Regions from separate parts of the Streptomyces sp. NPDC051582 genome, predicted to be linked through region 1. Evidence: riboswitches for the same ligand, from Rfam matches in the RefSeq annotation. Region 1 holds a riboswitch; the other holds the start of a gene.

Evidence for each region. A riboswitch is a leader RNA that binds a small molecule or an ion and turns the genes downstream of it on or off. The one in region 1 is predicted to bind S-adenosylmethionine.
Region 2: it holds a riboswitch for S-adenosylmethionine, as region 1 does, so the genes downstream of both, thrC (threonine synthase) here and AB0M92_RS23480 (aminotransferase class V-fold PLP-dependent enzyme) in region 1, are expected to answer to the same signal.

What each region holds. Positions count from the first base shown of each region.
Region 1 covers NZ_JBFAZJ010000018.1:115,226-120,248, reverse strand. The annotation lists gene AB0M92_RS23490 (cytochrome bc complex cytochrome b subunit) at 1-517, shown strand, start outside; gene trpD (anthranilate phosphoribosyltransferase) at 685-1,749, shown strand; SAM riboswitch class IV at 1,848-1,964, shown strand; gene AB0M92_RS23480 (aminotransferase class V-fold PLP-dependent enzyme) at 2,222-3,625, shown strand; gene AB0M92_RS23475 (Lrp/AsnC ligand binding domain-containing protein) at 3,685-3,966, opposite strand; gene AB0M92_RS23470 (rhomboid family intramembrane serine protease) at 3,963-4,685, opposite strand; gene AB0M92_RS23465 (hypothetical protein) at 4,813-5,023, shown strand, end outside.
Region 2 covers NZ_JBFAZJ010000002.1:419,470-424,492, forward strand. The annotation lists gene AB0M92_RS05040 (MoaD/ThiS family protein) at 295-573, opposite strand; gene thrC (threonine synthase) at 609-1,883, opposite strand; SAM riboswitch class I at 1,901-2,050, opposite strand; gene AB0M92_RS05050 (glucosyl-3-phosphoglycerate synthase) at 2,257-3,234, shown strand; gene AB0M92_RS05055 (trehalose-6-phosphate synthase) at 3,280-4,743, shown strand; gene otsB (trehalose-phosphatase) at 4,791-5,023, opposite strand, start outside.

The DNA.
Region 1 (5,023 bases):
CCGCCCGCGCAACGTCCCGACCCGTACGGGCTTCGGTGTGGCCTGGCTGACGTGGTACGTCATCCTGCTGATCGCCGGTGGAAACGACATGTTCGCGCAGTACTTCCACCTGTCGATCAACAACATCACGTGGTTCGCCCGCATCGGCTTCTTCGTCGGTCCGGTCATCGCGTTCGTCATCACCAAGCGGATCTGCCTCGGCCTCCAGCGCCGGGACCGGGACAAGGTGCTGCACGGTCGCGAGACCGGCATCATCAAGCGCCTGCCGCACGGTGAGTTCGTCGAGGTCCACGAGCCGCTGACGCAGGGCAAGCTGCACACGCTGACCGCGCACGAGCAGTACAAGCCGGTCGAGATCGGCCCGACGGTCGACGAGAACGGCGTCGAGCGCAAGGTCGGCCGCATGGAGAAGCTCCGCGCGAAGCTCAGCAAGGGCTACTACGCGGAGAACAGCCAGATTCCGAAGCCCACGGTGGAGGAGTACAAGGAGATCCAGAGCGGCCACGGCCACCACTGATCCCAGCTTGAGGGACTGATTCAGGTCAGTCCCCGTGTCGCCACGGCAAGAGCCCCGTCCAGTGTCCGGACGGGGCTCTTTGCCGTCCCCGGGGCTGGATAGGCTGAACCCCTTCCCATTCGAGTGGGCCCCGACATCGGGTGGCCGATCAACAGCAGGAGCGGACCATGAACGTTGCGACCCCGGCAGGCGGCGACAGCGTGGCGGCCCGCGGCTGGCCGGGCGTCCTCGATGCCCTGCTGTCCGGCCAGGACCTGCGCGCCGACGAGACGGCCTGGGCCATGGACCGGATCATGCGCGGAGAGGCCACCGACGCCCAGATCGCCGGCTTCGCGGTGGCGCTGCGGGCCAAGGGGGAGACGGTCTCGGAGATCAACGGCCTCGTACGGTCGATGTACGACCACGCCAACCTGATCGAGGTGCCGGGCCGGACGGTGGACATCGTCGGCACGGGCGGCGACGGGGCCAAGACGGTGAACATCTCGACGATGTCCTCGATCGTCGTGGCCGGTACGGGCGCCAAGGTGGTCAAGCACGGCAATCGGGCCGCGTCCTCCGCGAGCGGCTCCTCGGACGTGCTGGAGAAGCTCGGCGTCAACCTGGACCTCACCCCGGCGCGGGTGGCCGAGGTCGCGGAGGAGGCCGGCATCACCTTCTGCTTCGCGGTGAAGTTCCACCCGGCGCTGCGGCACGTGGCCGCGGCCCGCAAGGAGCTGGGCATCCGGACCACGTTCAACTTCCTCGGCCCGCTGACCAATCCGGCGCGGGTACGGGCGCAGGCCACGGGCGTCGCGGACCCGCGCGTGGCGCCCATCGTGGCGGGCGTGCTGGCGGAGCGGGGCTCCTCGGCTCTGGTGTTCCGCGGGGACGACGGCCTGGACGAGCTGACGACGACGGCGACCTCCCGGGTGTGGTGGGTCCGCGACGGCCGGGTGGACGAGCAGCCGTTCGACCCGCGCGACGTCGGCATCCCGCTGGTCGACGTCTCGGCCCTGCGGGGCGCGGACGCCTCGTACAACGCGGACGTCGCACGCCGGCTGCTGGCCGGCGAGAGCGGCCCGGTGCGCGACGCGGTGCTGCTGAACGCGGCGGCGGCCCTGGTGGCCCTGGACCCGGGCGCGGGCTCCCTTGAGGACCAGATCCGCGCCGCGATCGCCCTCGCCGCGGAGGCCGTCGACTCGGGCGCGGCCCGAGCGGCCCTGGACCGCTGGGTTTCCGCGAGCAACGCGTAGCGGTCCGCCGCGCGGCCGGTCCTTTCCGGCCAAGGCCCCGGTCCACCATGCGGACCGGGGCCTTGCGCGTGGGGGATCTTGTGGCAGGATGCTGACCAGGTCACGAGTGACAGCGTTTTGGCCCCGGCTTGCTGTCCGGCAACCCTCCTTCCGTGGCGGGGTGCCCCGGGTGATGACCAGGTCGCAGGCAGAAAGGCCTGCGGCAAGCGCGGATCCCTCGACACCAGGGGTCCTGGTCTCTTCGAGGAGCCTTTCCGTGAGCAAGCGAATGCGATAGGGCGTCTCCGCCCCTTCTTCACCCTCCGTGCGGTCCCGAGCGGTCCGCGCGTCGAGGCAATTCCCGTACCACTGGCACGTGTGCATCCGCGCATCCGTTCCGCGCATCCGCATCCGCATCCACTGATGCGTGCAGCGTGCACCCACGTACGGGCCGTCCGAAGCCATTCAGCCTGTCCTGCCGGGAGATGCCGCCATGTCCACGTACCCGAACGCCACCGCCACCGCCGCCACCACCGCCGTGACCGCCTCCGACCCCGCCTGCGCCGAGCCGCTGCCGGTCCTCGGCCGGGACGTCACCGTCCCGCTTGTCACCGGCGGCGAGGTCACGTACGCGGCCCTCGACTACGCGGCCAGCGCCCCGGCGCTCCAGCGGGTCTGGGACGACGTCGCCGCCTACGCCCCGTACTACGGCAGCGTCCACCGCGGCGCGGGCTACCTCTCCCAGCTGTCCACGGACCTCTTCGAGCAGAGCCGGGCGACGGTCTCCGAGTTCCTCGACTGCCGTCCGTCCGATCAGGTGGTCTTCACCCGGTCCACCACCGACTCGCTGAACCTGCTCGCCGCCGTGCTGCCGGCCGGCTGCCAGGTGTTCGTGTTCGAGACCGAGCACCACGCCTCGCTCCTGCCGTGGAGGGACGCGCAGGTCACGTACCTCAACGCGCCGCGGACCCCGGCCGAGGCCGTGGAGACCCTGGAGCGGGCGCTGGCCGGGCGGAGCCGGGAGCTCGGGGGAAGCCCCGCCCTGGTGTGCGTGACCGGCGCGTCCAACGTCACCGGTGAGCTGTGGCCGGTGAAGGAGCTCGCCGCCGCGGCGCACGCCCACGGCGCGCGGATCGTCCTGGACGCCGCCCAGCTGGCACCGCACCACCCCGTGTCCGTGCAGGAGCTTGACGTGGACTGGGTGGCCTTCTCCGGGCACAAGCTCTACGCGCCGTTCGGCTCGGGCGTGCTGGCCGGCCGGGCGGACTGGCTCCAGGAGGGACAGCCGTACCTGGCCGGCGGCGGCGCCTCCCGGAAGGTCGCCCGCCGCGCGGACGGCGGTGTGGACGTCGAGTGGCACACCACGGCGGCCCGCCACGAGGCCGGCTCCCCGAACGTGATCGGCGTGTACTCGATCGCCTCCGCCTGCAAGGCCCTGACCGAGGCGGGCTTCGAGAACCTCGTCGCCCGCGAGCGCCACCTCATCGCCAAGGTCCGGAGCGGCCTGGCGGAGGTCCCGGCGGTCCGGATCCTCTCCCTCTTCGGGGACGACGCCCCGCGGGTCGGCGTCATCTCCTTCGTGGTCGACGGCTGGAACAGCTCGCACTTCGCGGCGGCGCTGTCGGCGGAGTACGGGATCGGGGTCCGCGACGGCCTGTTCTGCGCCCACCCGCTGGTCCGGACCCTGCTGGGCAGCGAGCCGCAGGCCCAGGGCGAATGCGGAGCCCCCGAGGCGGCCCCGGGCGAGCGCTCGCTGAACGCGATCCGCGTCAGCTTCGGCGCCGGCACCCCGGACGAGCACGTCGAACGCTTCGTCGGCGCCGTGAAGGAACTGGTCACCTCCGGGGCCAAGTGGCGGTACCGCACGGAGGAAGGCCGCTGCGTCCCGGCCGTGTGAGGCGGCGCGGATCACGACGTACCGGGGCAGGGAGGGGCTGCCCCGCCGCAGAGGGCCTGCTACGCGTCGAGGCCGATCGCGAAGGCCGCTTCCAGGTCGTGCTGGGAGTACGTGCGGAAGGCCACGTGCGTGTCCGTCGCCTCGACGCCGGGGATCTTGCTGATGCGGCCCGGGATGATGTCCGCCAGGTTCTCGTGGCGGGCCACGCGGACCAGGGCGATCAGGTCGTACGTCCCCGTGACGGAGTAGACCTCGCTGACGCTGTCCAGCGCGGCGATCGACTCGGCGATCTCCGGGATGCGGTCCACGCTGGTCTTGATGAGCACGATCGCGGTGATCACGGCTGGCTGTCTCCCTCGGTGGCCGTCGCTGGTCGCCTCACTCTAGTCGTACGCCGATAGCGCACCCATGCGTAGGCGAAGCCGAGCGAGAAGCCCACCAGGTGGGCCAGGTACGCCACCCCCGGGCCGCTGCCGGCGCGGTGCGCGGCCACCCACTGGAGGGCGAACCAGAACAGCAGGACCATCCACGCCGGGAAGCGCAGCGGCAGGAACAGCAGGAACGGGAACAGGCTCGTCACCCGTGCGCGCGGGAACAGGCACAGGAAGGCGCCCAGCACCGCCGAGATCGCGCCCGAGGCGCCCACCAGCGTCTGCGCCGAAGAGGCGTTGGCCGCCGCGTACGCCGCCAGCGCCAGGTAGCCCGTACAGATGTAGAACGTCAGGAACTCCGGCCGCCCCATCCGCTCCTGCGTCATCACGCCGAAGACGTAGAGGAACAGCATGTTGCCCAGCAGGTGCAGCCAGCTGCCGTGCACGAACAGGGCGGTGAGCGGCGTCAGCAGGGCCCGCGCGGAGCCGGTGAAGAGCTCGTCCGGGACGACGCCCCAGTGCCGGAAGTACGCGGTCCCCGTCTCCAGTAACCGCTCGCCGGTCCCGTACGAGGGATTCAGCCCCGAGGCCGGGCCGAACAGGAACACCGCGCAGCAGCCGGCGATCAGCGCCTGGACGACCACCGGGCCCCGGGCGGCCTCCCGCAGGGCCTGCCACTTTGCGATCATGCGATCGAGCATGACCCAAGCGGACCCGCCGCGAGCACCGGCAGGCCGTAGGGTTACGTGCTGCGGTCCGCCGATTGACGCGGACGGCGGCTTTAATTGAATGAGCTATGAAGGAGAGAGCGGCCTGATGACGGTTCCCCTGCCGACCGACACCACCCGGTGGCGCTGCACGCTGTGCGGCAACCTCACGCGTTTCGACGTCACTCGTTCGTCGAAGGTCGTGGAGTACGTCCACCTGGATCTCGCCGGGGAGCCCAAGGTCGAGGAGCGCGAGGTGGTCAATGAGACCATCGAGTCGGTCCGCTGCCGGTGGTGCAACGCGGTGGACCAGATCGAGC
Region 2 (5,023 bases), on a different contig from region 1:
ATGTATCTGCACCGCTGCTGTCTGCAACAGGTCAATCCGACGAGAAATCTGGACACGGGGATACATTGAAATAGAGTGAAAATTTGGCATATTCCCGGGCAACTCGGACCCGGCATATCTCGCCAAAGCCCCATACCGCACTCGGACATTGACTCAATGTCAACCATCACGCGACCCGCTCATATGCGGCGGGCAAGAACAGCGGAGGGGACTTCCCCAACTCTACCGCGCCCAATCAAGCAGAATTACCCCCTCCGCTTTTACCGGAGGGGGTAATTCTGGGTCTTTCGCGCGTCAGCAGCCGCCGGCGACGGCGGGGATGATCGAAACGCCCGCGCCGTCCGGCGTCACCGCGTCCAGACCACCCTCGAAGCGCACGTCGTCGTCGTTGACGTAGACGTTCACGAAGCGGCGCAGCTTGCCCTGGTCGTCCAGGACACGGGCGGCGATGCCCGGGTGGCTCGCCTCCAGGGAGGCGATGACCTCGGAGAGGGTCGCGCCCTCGGCGGAGACCTCGGCCTGGCCGCCGGTGTAGGTGCGCAGGATGGTGGGGATGCGGACGTTGACGCTCATGGCGCTACTGCCTTTCCGGAAGCGAGGGGTGGGGATCAGGCCAGGCCGGCGGCGCGGAACGCGTCCAGGCTCGGGCGGATGGTGGCGGTCTGCCCGCTGTCCGCGGCCACCGCCTCCAGGGTCTTGAGGCCGTCACCGGTGTTGAGGACCACCGTGGTCAGCGCCGGGTCGAGCTGTCCGTTGTCGATGAGCTTCTTGGTGACGCCGACGGTCACGCCGCCCGCGGTCTCGGCGAAGATGCCCTCGGTCTGCGCGAGGATCTTGATGGCTTCGACGACCTGCTCGTCGGTGACGTCCTCGACGTAGCCGCCGGTACGGCGGGCGATGTCCAGGACGTAGGGGCCGTCGGCCGGGTTGCCGATGGCGAGCGACTTGGCGATGGTGTTCGGCTTCTGCGGGCGGACCACGTCGTGGCCGGCCTTGAAGGCGGTGGACACCGGGGAGCAGCCCTCGGCCTGCGCGCCGAAGATCTTGTACGGCTTGTCCTCGACCAGCCCGAGCTTGATCAGCTCCTGCAGACCCTTGTCGATCTTCGTCAGCTGCGAGCCGGACGCGATCGGGATCACGATCTGGTCGGGCAGCTGCCAGCCGAGCTGCTCGCAGATCTCGTAGGCCAGGGTCTTGGAGCCCTCGCCGTAGTACGGGCGCAGGTTGACGTTGACGAAGCCCCAGCCCTCGCCGAGGGGGTCGCCGATGAGCTCGGAGCAGAAGCGGTTGACGTCGTCGTAGTTGCCCTCGATGCCGACGAGCTCGCCGCCGTACACACCGGCCATGACGACCTTGCCCTGCTCCAGGTCGTGCGGGATGAACACGCAGGAGCGGAAGCCGGCCCGGGCGGCGGCGGCGCCGACGGCGCCTGCCAGGTTGCCGGTGGAGGAACAGGACAGGGTGGTGAAGCCGAAGGCGCGGGCGGCCTCGACGGCGATGGCCACGACGCGGTCCTTGAAGGAGTGCGTCGGGTTGCCGGAGTCGTCCTTGACGTACAGCTTGCCGGTGAAGCCGAGCTCCTTGGCCAGGTTGGCCGCGTCCACGAGCTTGGTGAAGCCGGGGTTCAGGCTGGGCTTGGAGGCCACGTCCGCGGGGACGGGCAGCAGCGGGGCGTAGCGCCAGATGTTGTTCGGGCCGGCCTCGATCGCCGCGCGCAGCGCTTCGGGGTCACCGGTCGGGAGGTCGTAGGCGACTTCCAGCGGACCGAAGCACTCGACGCAGGCGAAGATGGGTCCGAGCTCGAAACGGGTGCCGCACTCACGACACGAGAGGCCGGTGGCAGGTCCGAGATCGACAGAGGTGGCAACAGTCTGTGCAGCCATGATGGCGAGGCCCTTTCTCCTCATCTTCCCCATGGCGCACTTCGCCATGAGACGGAATTGGCACCTTCCCTAGCCGGGGACCTCGCTGCTGCAAGCAAGCGCGAGAACCGACTGGAGGGTTGCCGGGGCTTCAACGGGCCGTGTCCCTCTGCCCCTCTGGATGAGCGGTATGGCACCGGGTTGCGCGCAGGATGCGCGTCCGGGCGTTTGTGCGCGGGGACCCCCGGCATGCGGTGGTCCTTCGCGTTGTTCAAGACTGTAACCGAAGGCCCGGATGGTTGAGACAGCCGTCCGAACCGCGAGATGGATCATTTTTCGGCCCAAACCGCCGAGGGGCGACGGCCCGCCGGCGGACGACCAGGGAGTGCTGAACGTGCTGGAAGAGGTGGAGCGCTGGTTCGCGGACCGCTCCTGGTCCGCGGCCGACCGACCGCTCGACCAGCTGCTTTGCGCGAAGCGGGCGGCGGGCACCACGGTCAGCGTGGTCCTGCCCGCGCTCGACGAGGAGGAGACGGTCGGCGCGATCGTCGAGGTGATCCGGCGCGAACTGATCGACGGGTTGCCGCTGCCGCTGGTCGACGAACTGGTCGTGATCGACTCGGGCTCAACCGACCGGACCGCCGAGGTGGCGGCGAAGGCCGGCGCCCGGGTGGTGCACCGCGACGACATCCTGCCGCGGATCCCGGCCGTGCACGGCAAGGGCGAGGTGCTGTGGCGCTCACTGCTGGTGACCACCGGGGACGTCGTCTGCTTCGTGGACGCGGACCTGCGGGACTTCTCCTCCGCCTTCGTGTCCGGGATCGTCGGTCCGCTGCTGACCGAGCCGGACGTGCAGTTCGTCAAGGCGATGTACGACCGCCCGCTCGGCGCGGAGTTCGACGGGCCCGCCTCCGGCAGGCCCCCCGGCCAGGGCGGCCGGGTCACCGAGCTCGTCGCCCGCCCCCTCCTGAACCTCCACTGGCCGCAGCTGGCCGGGTTCGTCCAGCCGCTGGGCGGCGAGTACGCCGTGCGCCGCTCCCTGCTGGAACGCCTGCCGTTCCCCGTCGGGTACGGGGTGGAGCTCGGCCTGCTGGTGGACGCCCTGCACACCGTCGGACTGGACGCGCTGGCCCAGGTCGACGTGGGCGTACGGCTCCACCGCCATCAGGACGGCCAGGCGCTGGGCCGCATGGCCGCGGCGATCTACCGGACGGCGCAGCTGCGGCTCTCGCGCGCGCACCTCGTACGGCCGGAGCTGACGCAGTTCGAGCGCGGCCCGGACGGGTTCGCGCCCCGGACGTACCCCGTGGACACCGAGGAGCGGCCGCCGATGGCCGGCATCAAGGAGTACTCCGGCCGCCGGGTGGCGTGAGGGAACTGACGTTTGAGCGGGCGGGCCCCGGGCTAGGTTCGCCGCATGGCTTCCCAGGTACTCGTCGCAGCGAACCGCGGCCCGCTCTCCTACGTACTCGACGACGACGGCGCCCTCACGGCGCGGCGCGGCGGGGGCGGACTCGTCTCCGGCCTCTCCGCCGCCCTCGCCCGCCAGCCGGAGGCGCTGTGGATCTGCGCGGCGCTCTCCGACGCGGACCGGGAGGCGGTCCGCCGGGGCGTCTCCGAGCCCGGCGTCCGGATGCTGGACATCGATCCCACGACGTACGACGCGGCGTACAACGGCATCGCGAACTCGGTGCTGTGGTTCACCCACCACCACCTGTACGACGTCCCCCGCGAGCCGGTCTTCGACGCGCGGTTCCGGCGGCTCTGGCAGGCGTACGTCGCGTACAACCAGGCCTTCGCACGGGCGCTGGCCGAGGAGGCGGGCGAGGGCGCGGCGGTGCTCGTCCAGGACTACCACCTGGCGCTGGTCCCCGGTGAGCTGCGCGCACTGCGCCCGGACCTGAGGATCGGCCACTTCACGCACACGCCGTGGGCCTCGCGCGAGTTCCTGGAAATGCTCCCCGACGACATCCGCTCCCAGCTGACGTGGGGGATGCTCGGGGCCGACCGGCTGGGATTCCACACCCGGAAGTGGGCTGCCGAGTTCGTGCGCGGCGCGGCCGTCGACGACGCGCGCGGATGCGCCGACCCGTTCTGGCCGTCGGGTTCCGCGCCCGGCGTGCACCACCGCCCGATGGGCCCGGACGGACGGCTCGGGGAGCGGCGCACCACCGGCGTGTGGGCGTACCCGCTGGGCGTGGACGGGGACGACCTGCGCGACCTCGCCCACCGGCCGGTCGTCGACGACAAGCTCGCCGCGCTGCGGGCGGAGGTGGGCGACCGGGCGACGATCGTCCGCGTGGACCGCACGGAGCTGTCGAAGAACATCCTGCGCGGGCTGCTGGCGTACCGGGAGCTGCTGACCGCGCACCCCGAGTGGCGGGAGCGGGTGGTGCACCTGGCCTCGGCCTACCCCTCGCGCCAGGACCTGGAGGTCTACCGGTCCTACACCCAGTCGGTGCGGGACCTGGCGGCGGAGATCAACGCGGAGTTCGGCACGGCGGACTGGCAGCCGGTGCTGGTCTCCGTCGAGGACGACTTCGCGCGCTCGCTCGCGGCCTACCGGATGGCCGACGTGGCGCTGGTCAACCCCGTGCGGGACGGGATGAACCTGGTCGCGAAGGAGATCCCGGTGGTGTCGGAGGCGGGGTGCGCGCTCGTGCTGTCCACCGGGGCGGGGGCGTACGAGGAGCTGCGCGAGGACGCGCTGACGGTGAACCCGTACGACGTGACGGCGACGGCCGAGGCCCTGCACGCGGCCCTGTCCATGCCGGCGGGTGAGCGGCTGGAGCGCACGAAGCGCCTGGCCGCCGCCGCCACCGCGCTCCCCCCGGCGGCCTGGTTCACGGCCCAGCTGGACGCACTGCGCGGCGGCGCGTAGCGGCAGCCCGCCGCGCGGGGCCGGGGGCCCCGTCGGCCGGGGCCCCGTCAGCCGCGGATGGCCCCGGCCAGCGCGGCCAGGAAGGCCACCACGTCCGCCGGGCCGTTCAGGACCAGGTCGGCGCGGGACGCGAGTTCGGGCACCTCCGCCGAGCCGCTGGCCACCAGCAGCCCCGGCATGCCGTCGGTGCGCAGCTTCTCGACGGCCGCGTACGCCGCGAGGTCGCCCAGGTCGTCCCCGGCGTACAGGACGGCCTCGGCGCCCGTCTCCGCGAGGTACT